3 regions of the Actinomadura sp. NPDC047616 genome follow, and region 1 is predicted to be linked to each of the others. Evidence: riboswitches for the same ligand, from Rfam matches in the RefSeq annotation. Region 1 holds a riboswitch; each other region holds the start of a gene.
The links. Region 1 has a riboswitch for cyclic di-AMP ahead of ABZ801_RS07195 (hypothetical protein). Riboswitches for the same ligand answer to the same signal wherever they lie in the genome.

Region 1 (3,242 bases):
CGAGCGCGGCCGACGCCCGCAAGAAGCTGACCAAGCTCAACGAGCAGGTCGAGCAGCTGGTCGAGAAGTACAACCAGGTCGGCGAGGACCTGAAGATCGCCAAGCGCAAGCTGCAGGCGACCAAGAGGGCCGGCGCGGACGAGCAGAAGACCTTCAACGAGCTGCGCCGCAAGATCGCCGAGATGGCGGCCACCGCGTACAAGAACGGTGACACCGGCGACGTCGTCGGGTTCGCCGGCGCGGAGGACCCGCAGAAGATCCTCGACCAGTCCGCGGTGATCTCGCACCTGTCGCGCAACCGCAGTTCGGAGCTGGACCAGTTCCTGGCCTCCACGCAGCGGCTGCGCCGGGAGCAGGCGCAGGCCCAGGCGGCCTACGACGAGGTCGCCAAGAAGGCCAAGGAGCTGCGGGAGAAGAAGGCCGAGGTCGACAAGTCGATCGCGGCGCAGAAGAAGCTGCTGCGCAGGCTCGGCGAGCGCGACGACAAGCCCGGCGCGGGCGGCGGGGCCACCTACAACGGCCCGGCCAGCGGGTCGGCGCGCACGGCGATCAACTTCGCCTACGCGCAGCTCGGCAAGCCGTACGTGTACGGCGCCGAGGGGCCGAACGGCTACGACTGCTCGGGGCTGACGATGCGCGCCTGGGGCGCGGCCGGGGTGAACCTGCCGCGCGTCACCAACAGCCAGTACGCCGCGACCCGCCGCGTGTCGTTCGACGCGCTGCAGCCCGGCGACCTGGTGTTCTTCAACAGCCTCGGGCACGTGGGGCTGTACATCGGCGGCGGCAAGATGATCCACGCGCCGCGCACCGGCAAGAACGTGGAGATCGTCTCGATCACCTCGGGCTACTACCGGACGAACTTCTACGGCGCCGGACGGGTCTGACGGCCCGCGCTCCCCTCGCCCCCGCCCCGTTTTCGCGACTACGGTCCAGGTCAGATGCGCTCTGACCTGGACCGTAGATCTTTTTGTCGGGTATTTGCCTATCCGTCGCTCTTTGGTACTTTGTGATCGCTTGCGACGCCCGCCAGGCGCCGTACCAGCGGCGACGTCTCCCAGGCGTCGCCCCCGCGGCACCCGCCAGGTGCCGCGCCCCGCAGCGGCACACCGTGCCGCGTCATCCCCGCGGCATCCGCCAGATGCCGTTCCCCGCTCGCCGGTCCCAGGCCGCACGTGCGCACGCCTCGGTGTGCATGGCGCCGTGAGCGCGTCACGGAGGCCCACCGGGCCCGGCCGGACGGATCCCGCACCCGGGACCGTCCTTCAGCAAGTCCAGCCGAACAAGTTCATCGCCGCTTGGCCGCCGAGTCCGCCCCGAACACGCGGGGTGGAGCCGGGGACCCACCGAGCCGGCCGTCTCGGGCCCGTCCGTACGGGCCGTCGCCGGCTCCGGGGTGAATCGGCGCCCATGTCCCGCACCCGGAATAGTCGAGGACATGTGCGCCGTAGGTCGACTTCCACGACCGAACCCGTCAGCTAACCCGGTAGGCGTCTGGAAGGAGTGAGCGCCACCTGAGAACTCTTTCTGAGAACACGGACCGCCACCCCGGTATTCCGGCGGTCTCCATCTTCCGGGGTCCATGACGGACCGAACCACAGTCTCTGCCGCGGCGTGGCCGCCCCTGACGGGCGGCCACGCCGTTCTGTCTTCCCGTCCCTGTCACGCCGCATGAGCGGCACCGCTCCCCGCATAGGATCGCGCGCATGATGGACGACGACGGTCGCCCCGAGACGGACGGGACACCGGCCCGCCGGGTCTCGCGCCGCGCGGCCGTCATCGCGACCGCGGTCGCCCTCGCGGGATGCCTGCTGACGGGCCTCGGCCTGACCGCCGCCGGATCCGACTCGCCCGCCCGCACCACGGCCTCCGCGACGCCCACCACCGCGCCCGACGCGCGCGCGGTCGCGGCCGTCCTGGCCAACCGGACGCGCGCCGTACGCGAACGCGACCGCACCGCCTTCATGGCCACGGTCGCCACCGCCCCGGCCCCGTACCGCGACGCCCAGGGCCGCCTGTTCGACAACCTGCTCCGGCTTCCGCTGGCGTCGTGGAGCGAGACGCTCGACCGGGTCGAACCCGGCACCGCCGTGGCCCGCGTGCGGCTGAGCTACCGTCTGCGCGGCTTCGACGACGCATCCGTCGTCCGCATCCGCTACCTGACGTTCGCGCCGCGTGCGGGCTTCTGGACGGTCGTGGGCGACGGCTCCGCGCGCGGCCTGGCCGACGAGGGCGAGGTCTTCGACGGCGGCCCGCTCACCGTGGTCCGGGGCCGCCACACCCTCGTGGTGGGCGACGGGCCGCGCCTGGAAGAGATCGCCCGCCGCCTGGACGCGGCCGTGCCCGTCGTCGCCGGCGTGACCGGCGACGGCCGGCGCAGGCGCACCGTCGCGCTGGTGCCCGCCGACGCCCGGCTGGCCGCCGCGCTGGCCGGGCCGTCGCAGAACCTCGACCAGATCGCCGCCGTCGCCACCGTGGCGCCCACCGCCGAGGGACCCGGCGCCGACCGCGTGGTCGTCTCTCCCACCGCGTTCGCCCGCCTCAACGAGCTGGGCCGCGACGTCGTGCTGACGCACGAGCTGACCCACGTGGCCACCGGCGGGGCACGCGACGGCCGCACCCCGCTGTGGCTGATCGAGGGCCTGGCCGACTACGTGGGCTACCTGCGGGCCGACGTCGGCGTCCGGTCGGCGGCCCGCGAGCTGCGCGCCGAGGTCGCCGCCGGGCGGCTGCCCGCCCGGCTCCCCGGCCGCGCCGACTTCGACGGCTCCTCGCCGCGGCTGTCGCAGGCGTACCAGGGGGCGTGGCTGGCGTGCCGGATGATCGCCGAGCGGTACGGTGAGGCCACGCTGGTCCGGCTCTACCGGGCCGCGGGCCGCATGCCGGAGGACACCGCGCTGCGCGGGACACTGGGCGTCGGCCCGGACCGTTTCACCGCGCTGTGGCGCGATTATCTGCGCGAGGAGCTGGGCTGACGAGACGTGCGGCAGGGCCGGGTGACGAGACCGGGCCGACGGCACCGGGCCGGCGACGAGACGAGCCGGACGGCGGGACGGCGTGTGCGGAGGCGAGGCAGTGAGCGGCGAGCGCGGCGAGAACACGGCGGACGCTCCGGTGAGCGCCGCCCGGGCGAGCGACCCACCGCCCCGGCCGGCCCGGCCGGAGCAGGCCCCCCGGGGGCGTGCCAGGCCGCGGGTGGCGGCGGCGGTCGCGTCGGTGGTGCTGTTCGCGGCCGTGGGCGTCGT
Region 2 (3,242 bases), on a different contig from region 1:
CTGTTCTCCATCCCGCTCGCCGAACTGCGCGAGACGCACGAGCACATCGTCCCCAGCTACGCCAACGACTGACCGTCACACCCGAGAAGGCCGCCGGCCCGCCGCGAGCGGACGGCGGCCTTCGCCGTCTCTTGTGCTCGGAACGTCCGTCCGGCGGCGGGTTGTTGCGGTTACCTTGCTTCGGGGTGGAGCAGGGTCTCGGCGATCTGCTGAACGCGGGCCCGCGTGATCCCCGAGCGCTGCTCGACCGCCAACGGGTGGTCGGTGGGTTCCAGCTCGATGGACGGGCGTTCGCCGACCGGGCGGGTGTGCAGGTTGGTCCTGAGATTGATCGTCGTGGGGGAGTAGAGCGTCAGTTCCGTGGACAGCCAGCCGAAGTAGGCGGGCTCGCCCTCCCTGCCCGGGGTGTCCCAGAGCTTCAGGGCGCGGGTGAAGTTGTCCTGGCTGAGCGACACCCAGACGCCCCAGCTGAAGATCTCGCCGCTGTCGACCACGGGGATCTCGATCAGCCCGTGGACGAAGAACGCCTGACCTTTGATCACACAGGTGTCGGAGGTCAGCTCGCTGGCGGGGTCGGCCGCGAACTCGGGGGCCCAGTAGTCCGGGGCCGGTGCGGCGAAGGCCATCGGCAGTTCGTCGTGGTGCCGTCCGCAGTGCGAACAGTGGAACCCCATGTGAGTGGACAGGCCGGGCTCCCCTAGAACACCGAGATGTGGACGTGGTCGTAGTGGTTGGCGGTGACGCCGCCGCGGTTCTCCATGGTGCGCCAGCCGGGGCTGCGCATGTCGTAGATGCGCTGCCGCCAGATCACGTACTTGATGCCCAGGCGGTTGGCGTTGGCGACGGCGTACTCGGCCGTGCGGTCGCCGAGGGACTTGCCGCTCGACGACGGCATCGTGCCGCCGGTGCTGACCATGAAGTCGCAGGCGCGCCCGGTGGCGTGGTCCTGCGGGTCGCCGGTCATCCGCACGCAGCCGATGATCGGGAACGGGCCGAACTCGATGTCGATGGTGTTCTTGACCTTCAGCATGCGGGGGGTGACCCCGCCCATCCCGGAGCTGGGGGACTCGGGCTTGAACTTCTTGATCATCGCCTGGACCTTGCGCTTCTGCGAGCGCAGTTCCGCGATGTCCTTCTCCAGCTCGTCGACCTTCTTCTGGTACTCCTCGCGCGCCTTCTTCTGCTCGGTCACCAGCTGCTCGATCTGGCGCACCTTGGCGGCCTGGTTGGACGCCACGTGGCTGGCCAGGCTGGCGTTGTTGAGCACGTTGTCGGGGTCGTCGCTGGCCAGCACCGCCACGGCCGGGTCGGTGGTGCCCGTCATGTACTGGGAGGCGGCCATCTGCGCCACCAGGGTGCGCGCGCCGTCGAGGTCCCGCTGGAGCAGGCGCTGCTTCTGCTGGGCCTTCTGGATGCCGTACTGGGCGTCCTTGAGCTTGGCCAGGTCGCCGCCGTACGCCTTGTCGAGCTGGGCGATCTGCCTGTTCAGCTTGCTCATCCGGCCGGTGTCACCCGGGTCCGCCTGGGCGGGCGCCGTGCCCGCCGACGTCACCAAGACGGCCGCCGCGGCGACGGCGAGAGCCAAGACGGGGCGCCGCGTCCGCGCGGCATGACGGGGGCGGGTGGAGCTCGGGCTCTCCACGTCGTCTCCTCTCCTGTGACGCCTACCGGGTTAGCTGACGGGTTCGGGCCGGGAGTCCGCCCTATCGCGGCGGGGCCGCGAATTCACCCCGGTGCCGACGTGACCTGGCTGGCCGCCCGGCGTTTGGGTCCCCGGTTCCCGTGCCGTAGTACGGCCGCGGGATTCGGCTGGCTCGGCCAGCCTGCCGATCGGTTTGCGATCATGCCCACCCCAGTGGGCGAAGGCTACTGTAAGGAACCGGTCGGTTCTTGGCCAAGATTAGACCCAAGGGAAACCTGGGATGGCCGGGACTGCGAGACAAGACGGACCGCCGCCCCGCAGCGTAGCGCGTCGGCGGCACGCGCAGCGGGACCCCTGCCCGGGCGGGCAGGGGTCCCAAGCCGCGGTACTGCGACGGTCAAGCGGTGCCCTTGTAGAGCAGCCGGTTGGGCGTGCCGCTCGGGATGCGCTTGAGGCGGCTCTTGGTGGAGTTGTCGTTCAGCCACTTCTGCACGGTCGGGAACGTGGCGCCGCGGTGCGACTGCAGGTACAGCGCCGCCGCCCCGGCGACGTGCGGGGACGCCATGGACGTGCCGGACAGCGACGCCGTGCCGCCGCCGGGCCACGTCGACTTGATGCCGTAGCCGGGCGCGAAGATGTCCACGCAGGACCCGTAGTTGGAGAAGGTGGCGCGGTTGTCGTAGATGGTGGTCGCGCCGACCGCCTGCACCCAGCCGGCGCTGGCCGGGGAGGTGTTGCAGGCGTTCTGGTTCTCGTTGCCCGCCGCGACGGCGACGAAGACGCCCGACTTGGACAGGTTCGTCATGGCGGTGTTGAGCGCGGTGGACTTGGGGCCGCCCAGGGACAGGTTGGCGACCGCGGGCTTGACGGCGTTCTTCCGCGTCCAGTCGACGGCGGCGATGACGTCGGACAGCTCGCCGAAGCCCTCGCAGTCCAGCACGCGCAGCGACCGCAGGTTGACCTTCTTGGCCACCCCGTAGGTCTTGGACCCGATCGTGCCCGCCACGTGGGTGCCGTGCCCGTTGCAGTCCCAGCCGTCGGAGAAGGCCGGGGCCTTCCAGACCGACTTGGCGCGGCCCTCGAACTGCGGGTGCGACCAGGCGATCCCGGTGTCGATGACGTAGGCGTTCACGCCGCTGCCGGTGTTCTTGTAGTAATAGGACTTCGACAGCGGCAGCTTGCGCTGGTCGATGCGGTCCAGGCCCCACGTGGGGGAGTTCTGCGTGGTGCTGGCCCGGTAGATCTGGTCCTGCTCGATCGCGACGACGTTGCGGTTGCGGCGCAGCTTGTCCAGCTGCGCGGCGCTGAGCTTGGCGGCGAAGCCGTTGAGCGCGCCCCCGAACCGCTGGACCGACCCCGCGTTCACCTGGCCGGCGGTGGTGGCCGCCGAGGTGCCGTCCTTGAGCGTGACGATGTACTTGCCCGGAACGGGGGTGCCCTGCGCGGCCGTGACCTGAACCCGGACGGGATCGGGGACGGCGGCCAGGGAGAGCGGCGCGGCGACGACGACCAGACCGGCCGTGACCGCACCGGTGACGAGAAATCTTCGTGGGGGGACAGGGCGCACCGGGTCTCCTTTGCCTGCGACGCGCCCGTGGCC
Region 3 (3,242 bases), on a different contig from region 1:
ATCATCGCCGCCGGACGGCTGCTGGCCGCCCAGCGCGGCGAGCCCCCGGAGCTGGCCGGGGGCTGGGAGTTTCCCGGCGGCAAGGTCGACCCGGGCGAGTCGGACCGGGACGCCCTGGTCCGCGAGTGCCACGAGGAGCTGGGCGTCAAGATCGCGCTCGGTGACCGGATCGGCGGCGACTGGCCGCTCGCGCTCGGCGCGGGAAGCGTCCTGCGGGTGTGGACGGCGGAGCTGGTCGAGGGCCGGCCGCAGCCGCTGGAGCACCTGGCGCTGCGCTGGCTGGCCCCCGACGAGCTGTACGACGTGGCGTGGCTGCCCGGCGACCTGCCGATCGTCGAGGCGATCCGCCCCTACCTGAACGGCTCGGCCTGAACCCGCCCCGGGCCGACCGGACGGCCTGACCGGCCCGGCGCGGTCCGGGCGGGGTCAGGAGATGCGGTTGGCGCCCGCGTAGTCGGAGCGGTCCGACAGCTTGGAGATCTTGACGACGTCGCCCGTCTGCGGGGCGTGCAGGTACTTGCCGTCGCTCAGGTAGATCCCCATGTGGTGCAGGTCGCCGCCGAAGTAGACCAGGTCGCCCGAGCGCAGTTCGCTGCGGTCGACCTTGCGTCCCAGCTCGTAGAGCGCGCCGGTGTAGTGCGGCAGGCCCTTCTTGCCGACCTGCGCGTACGCCCACACCACCAGGCCCGAGCAGTCGAAGCTCTTCGGGCCGGCCGCGGCCCACACGTACGGGCTGCCGAGCTTGGAGTAGGCCTTGCGCGCCATCTTCGCGGGCAGTCCGGAGCCCTTGATGGTGGCGGACAGGCCCGTCCGGGGGTCCTTGGCCTTGGTCGTGGTGAGCTTGTCGAGCTGCTTCTCGACCTCCTCGACCTTGGCCTTGGCGGCGTTGCGGGCGGTCTCCACCTGCGCGGCGGCGCGCTGCACCTGCGCCGTCCTGGCGACGGCCTCGCGCTGCGCCAGGTTGGCCCGGTTGATCTGCGTCTGCAGGCGTCCGAGCGTGGCGGTCTGGTTCTGCACCAGGTACGCCGACGCGGACAGGGTCTTGGCGTCGCCGGTCGAGAAGAACAGCGCGTCCGGACCGCCGCTGATGTAGTTGGCGGCGGCGAGTTTGCCGAGCTCAGCGCGGGCGGGGGCGGCCTGGTCCTGCAGAGCGGCGGCGGCCCGGGCGGCGTCGCGTTCGGCGCGCCGGGCCTTGTCCAGCTCGACGCGCGTCTTGTTGTACCGCTCGGTGAGCCGCTCGGCCTCGGTGTTCAGCGCGTCCAGCCGCTCACGCAGCTCGCTCTCGCTGGGACGGCCGGGATCGGCCAGGCGCGGCGCGGCGACCGGGGCGGTCGCGGCGGCGGGCGCGACGGCCCAGCCCAGGGCGACCGAGGCCGCGGCGGCCGCTGTGATGGTGGACACGGCGACACGCCGTGAACGGTGACCGGGGGGCAAGGGCGTGCACTCCTCTCCTCGTCCGCCTACCGGGTTAGCTGACGGGTTCGGGCGGGGAGTTCGCCCTACGACATGAGCGCGCGTCACTGCTGACGGTGCGACCTGCGTCGATTCACCCCGAGTCCCGGGGGCGGCGGCGCCCCGGGATGTGGTTCCCCGGCTCCCCGTGGGGGGATTCGGCGGTCCGGCCGCAGCCCGCGCAGTGGTCCGGCGGGCTCGGGACGGCCGGGTCCGGAGAGAGTACAAAGAAACCGTAAATCACGGCAACCGGGGCATATGGGACGAATTCAGCGGGCGGTTCGCTGGGGCGGTACGGACCGGCAAGTAGAATCGGGACGGCCGCGGCTCCGCGGCGACTCCCTGATCCTCCACCAGAGCGAGAATCGCATGCCCATCTCCACCCGCGACGACCTTCGGAACGTCGCGATCGTCGCCCACGTCGACCACGGCAAGACGACGCTGGTCGACGCCATGCTGTGGCAGTCCGGGGCGTTCCGCGCGAACCAGGACGTCAACGAGCGCGTGATGGACTCCGACGCCCTGGAACGGGAGAAGGGCATCACGATCCTGGCCAAGAACACCGCCGTCCGGCACGGCGGGCTCACCATCAACATCATCGACACGCCCGGCCACGCCGACTTCGGCGGCGAGGTCGAGCGCGGCCTGTCCATGGTCGACGGGGTGGTGCTGCTGGTCGACGCCAGCGAGGGCCCGCTGCCGCAGACCCGGTTCGTGCTGCGCAAGGCCCTGGAGGCCCGGCTGCCGGTCATCCTGGTGATCAACAAGACCGACCGGCCGGACGCCCGGATCTCCGAGGTCGTCGACGAGACCTACGAGCTGTTCATGGACCTCGGCGCCGACGACGACCAGATCGAGTTCCCGATCGTCTACGCCTCCGGCCGCGCGGGCCGGGCGTCCCTGGAGGCCCCCGGCAACGGCGAGCTGCCCGGCTCGCCCGACCTGGAGCCGCTCTTCCAGGTGATCAAGGACACCGTCCCGGCGCCGTCCTACGACCCCGACACCCCGCTGCAGGCGCACGTCACCAACCTGGACGCCTCCAGCTACCTCGGCCGCATCGCGCTGTGCCGGGTGCACGCCGGCACCATCAAGAAGGGCCAGCAGGTCGCCTGGTGCCGTCGCGACGGCAGCGTCGAGCGGGTGCGCATCAGCGAGCTGCTGATGACCGAGGCGCTGGAGCGCAAACCCGCCGACGAGGCCGGGCCCGGCGACATCATCGCCATCGCCGGCATTCCCGACATCATGATCGGTGAGACCATCGCCGACCCGGACGACCCGCGTCCGATGCCGCTGATCACCGTGGACGAGCCCGCGATCTCCATGACGATCGGCACCAACACCGGACCGCTGGCCGGCCGGGAGAAGGGCACCAAGGTCACCGCCCGGCTCGTCAAGGACCGCCTGGACCGCGAGCTGGTCGGCAACGTGTCCATCCGGGTGCTGCCCACCGACCGTCCCGACGCCTGGGAGGTGCAGGGCCGCGGCGAGCTGGCCCTGGCCATCCTGGTGGAGAACATGCGGCGCGAGGGCTACGAGCTGACCGTCGGCAAGCCCCAGGTCGTCGCCAAAGAGATCGACGGCAAGAAGCACGAGCCCGTCGAGCGGCTCACCATCGACATCCCCGAGGAGCACCTGGGCGCCGTCACCCAGCTGCTGGCCGTCCGCAAGGGCCGCATGGAGCAGATGACCAACCACGGCACCGGCTGGATCCGGCTGGAGTTCCTGGTCCCGGCGCGCGGCCTGATCGGTTTCCGCACCGAGTTCCTCACCGAGACGCGCGGCACCGGCAT

Region 2: linked by a shared signal. The riboswitch ahead of ABZ801_RS04405 (hypothetical protein) and the one ahead of ABZ801_RS07195 (hypothetical protein) in region 1 are both predicted to bind cyclic di-AMP.
Region 3: linked by a shared signal. The riboswitch ahead of ABZ801_RS41310 (C40 family peptidase) and the one ahead of ABZ801_RS07195 (hypothetical protein) in region 1 are both predicted to bind cyclic di-AMP.

What each region holds. Positions count from the first base shown of each region.
Region 1 covers NZ_JBEYTB010000002.1:643,640-646,881, forward strand. The annotation lists gene ABZ801_RS07190 (NlpC/P60 family protein) at 1-884, shown strand, start outside; cyclic di-AMP (ydaO/yuaA leader) riboswitch at 1,291-1,504, shown strand; gene ABZ801_RS07195 (hypothetical protein) at 1,704-2,972, shown strand; gene ABZ801_RS07200 (M48 family metallopeptidase) at 3,073-3,242, shown strand, end outside.
Region 2 covers NZ_JBEYTB010000001.1:926,516-929,757, forward strand. The annotation lists gene purL (phosphoribosylformylglycinamidine synthase subunit PurL) at 1-72, shown strand, start outside; gene ABZ801_RS04400 (DUF2199 domain-containing protein) at 171-674, opposite strand; gene ABZ801_RS04405 (hypothetical protein) at 698-1,642, opposite strand; cyclic di-AMP (ydaO/yuaA leader) riboswitch at 1,646-1,821, opposite strand; gene ABZ801_RS04410 (S8 family peptidase) at 2,040-3,209, opposite strand.
Region 3 covers NZ_JBEYTB010000035.1:21,741-24,982, forward strand. The annotation lists gene ABZ801_RS41305 ((deoxy)nucleoside triphosphate pyrophosphohydrolase) at 1-372, shown strand, start outside; gene ABZ801_RS41310 (C40 family peptidase) at 427-1,401, opposite strand; cyclic di-AMP (ydaO/yuaA leader) riboswitch at 1,442-1,626, opposite strand; gene typA (translational GTPase TypA) at 1,822-3,242, shown strand, end outside.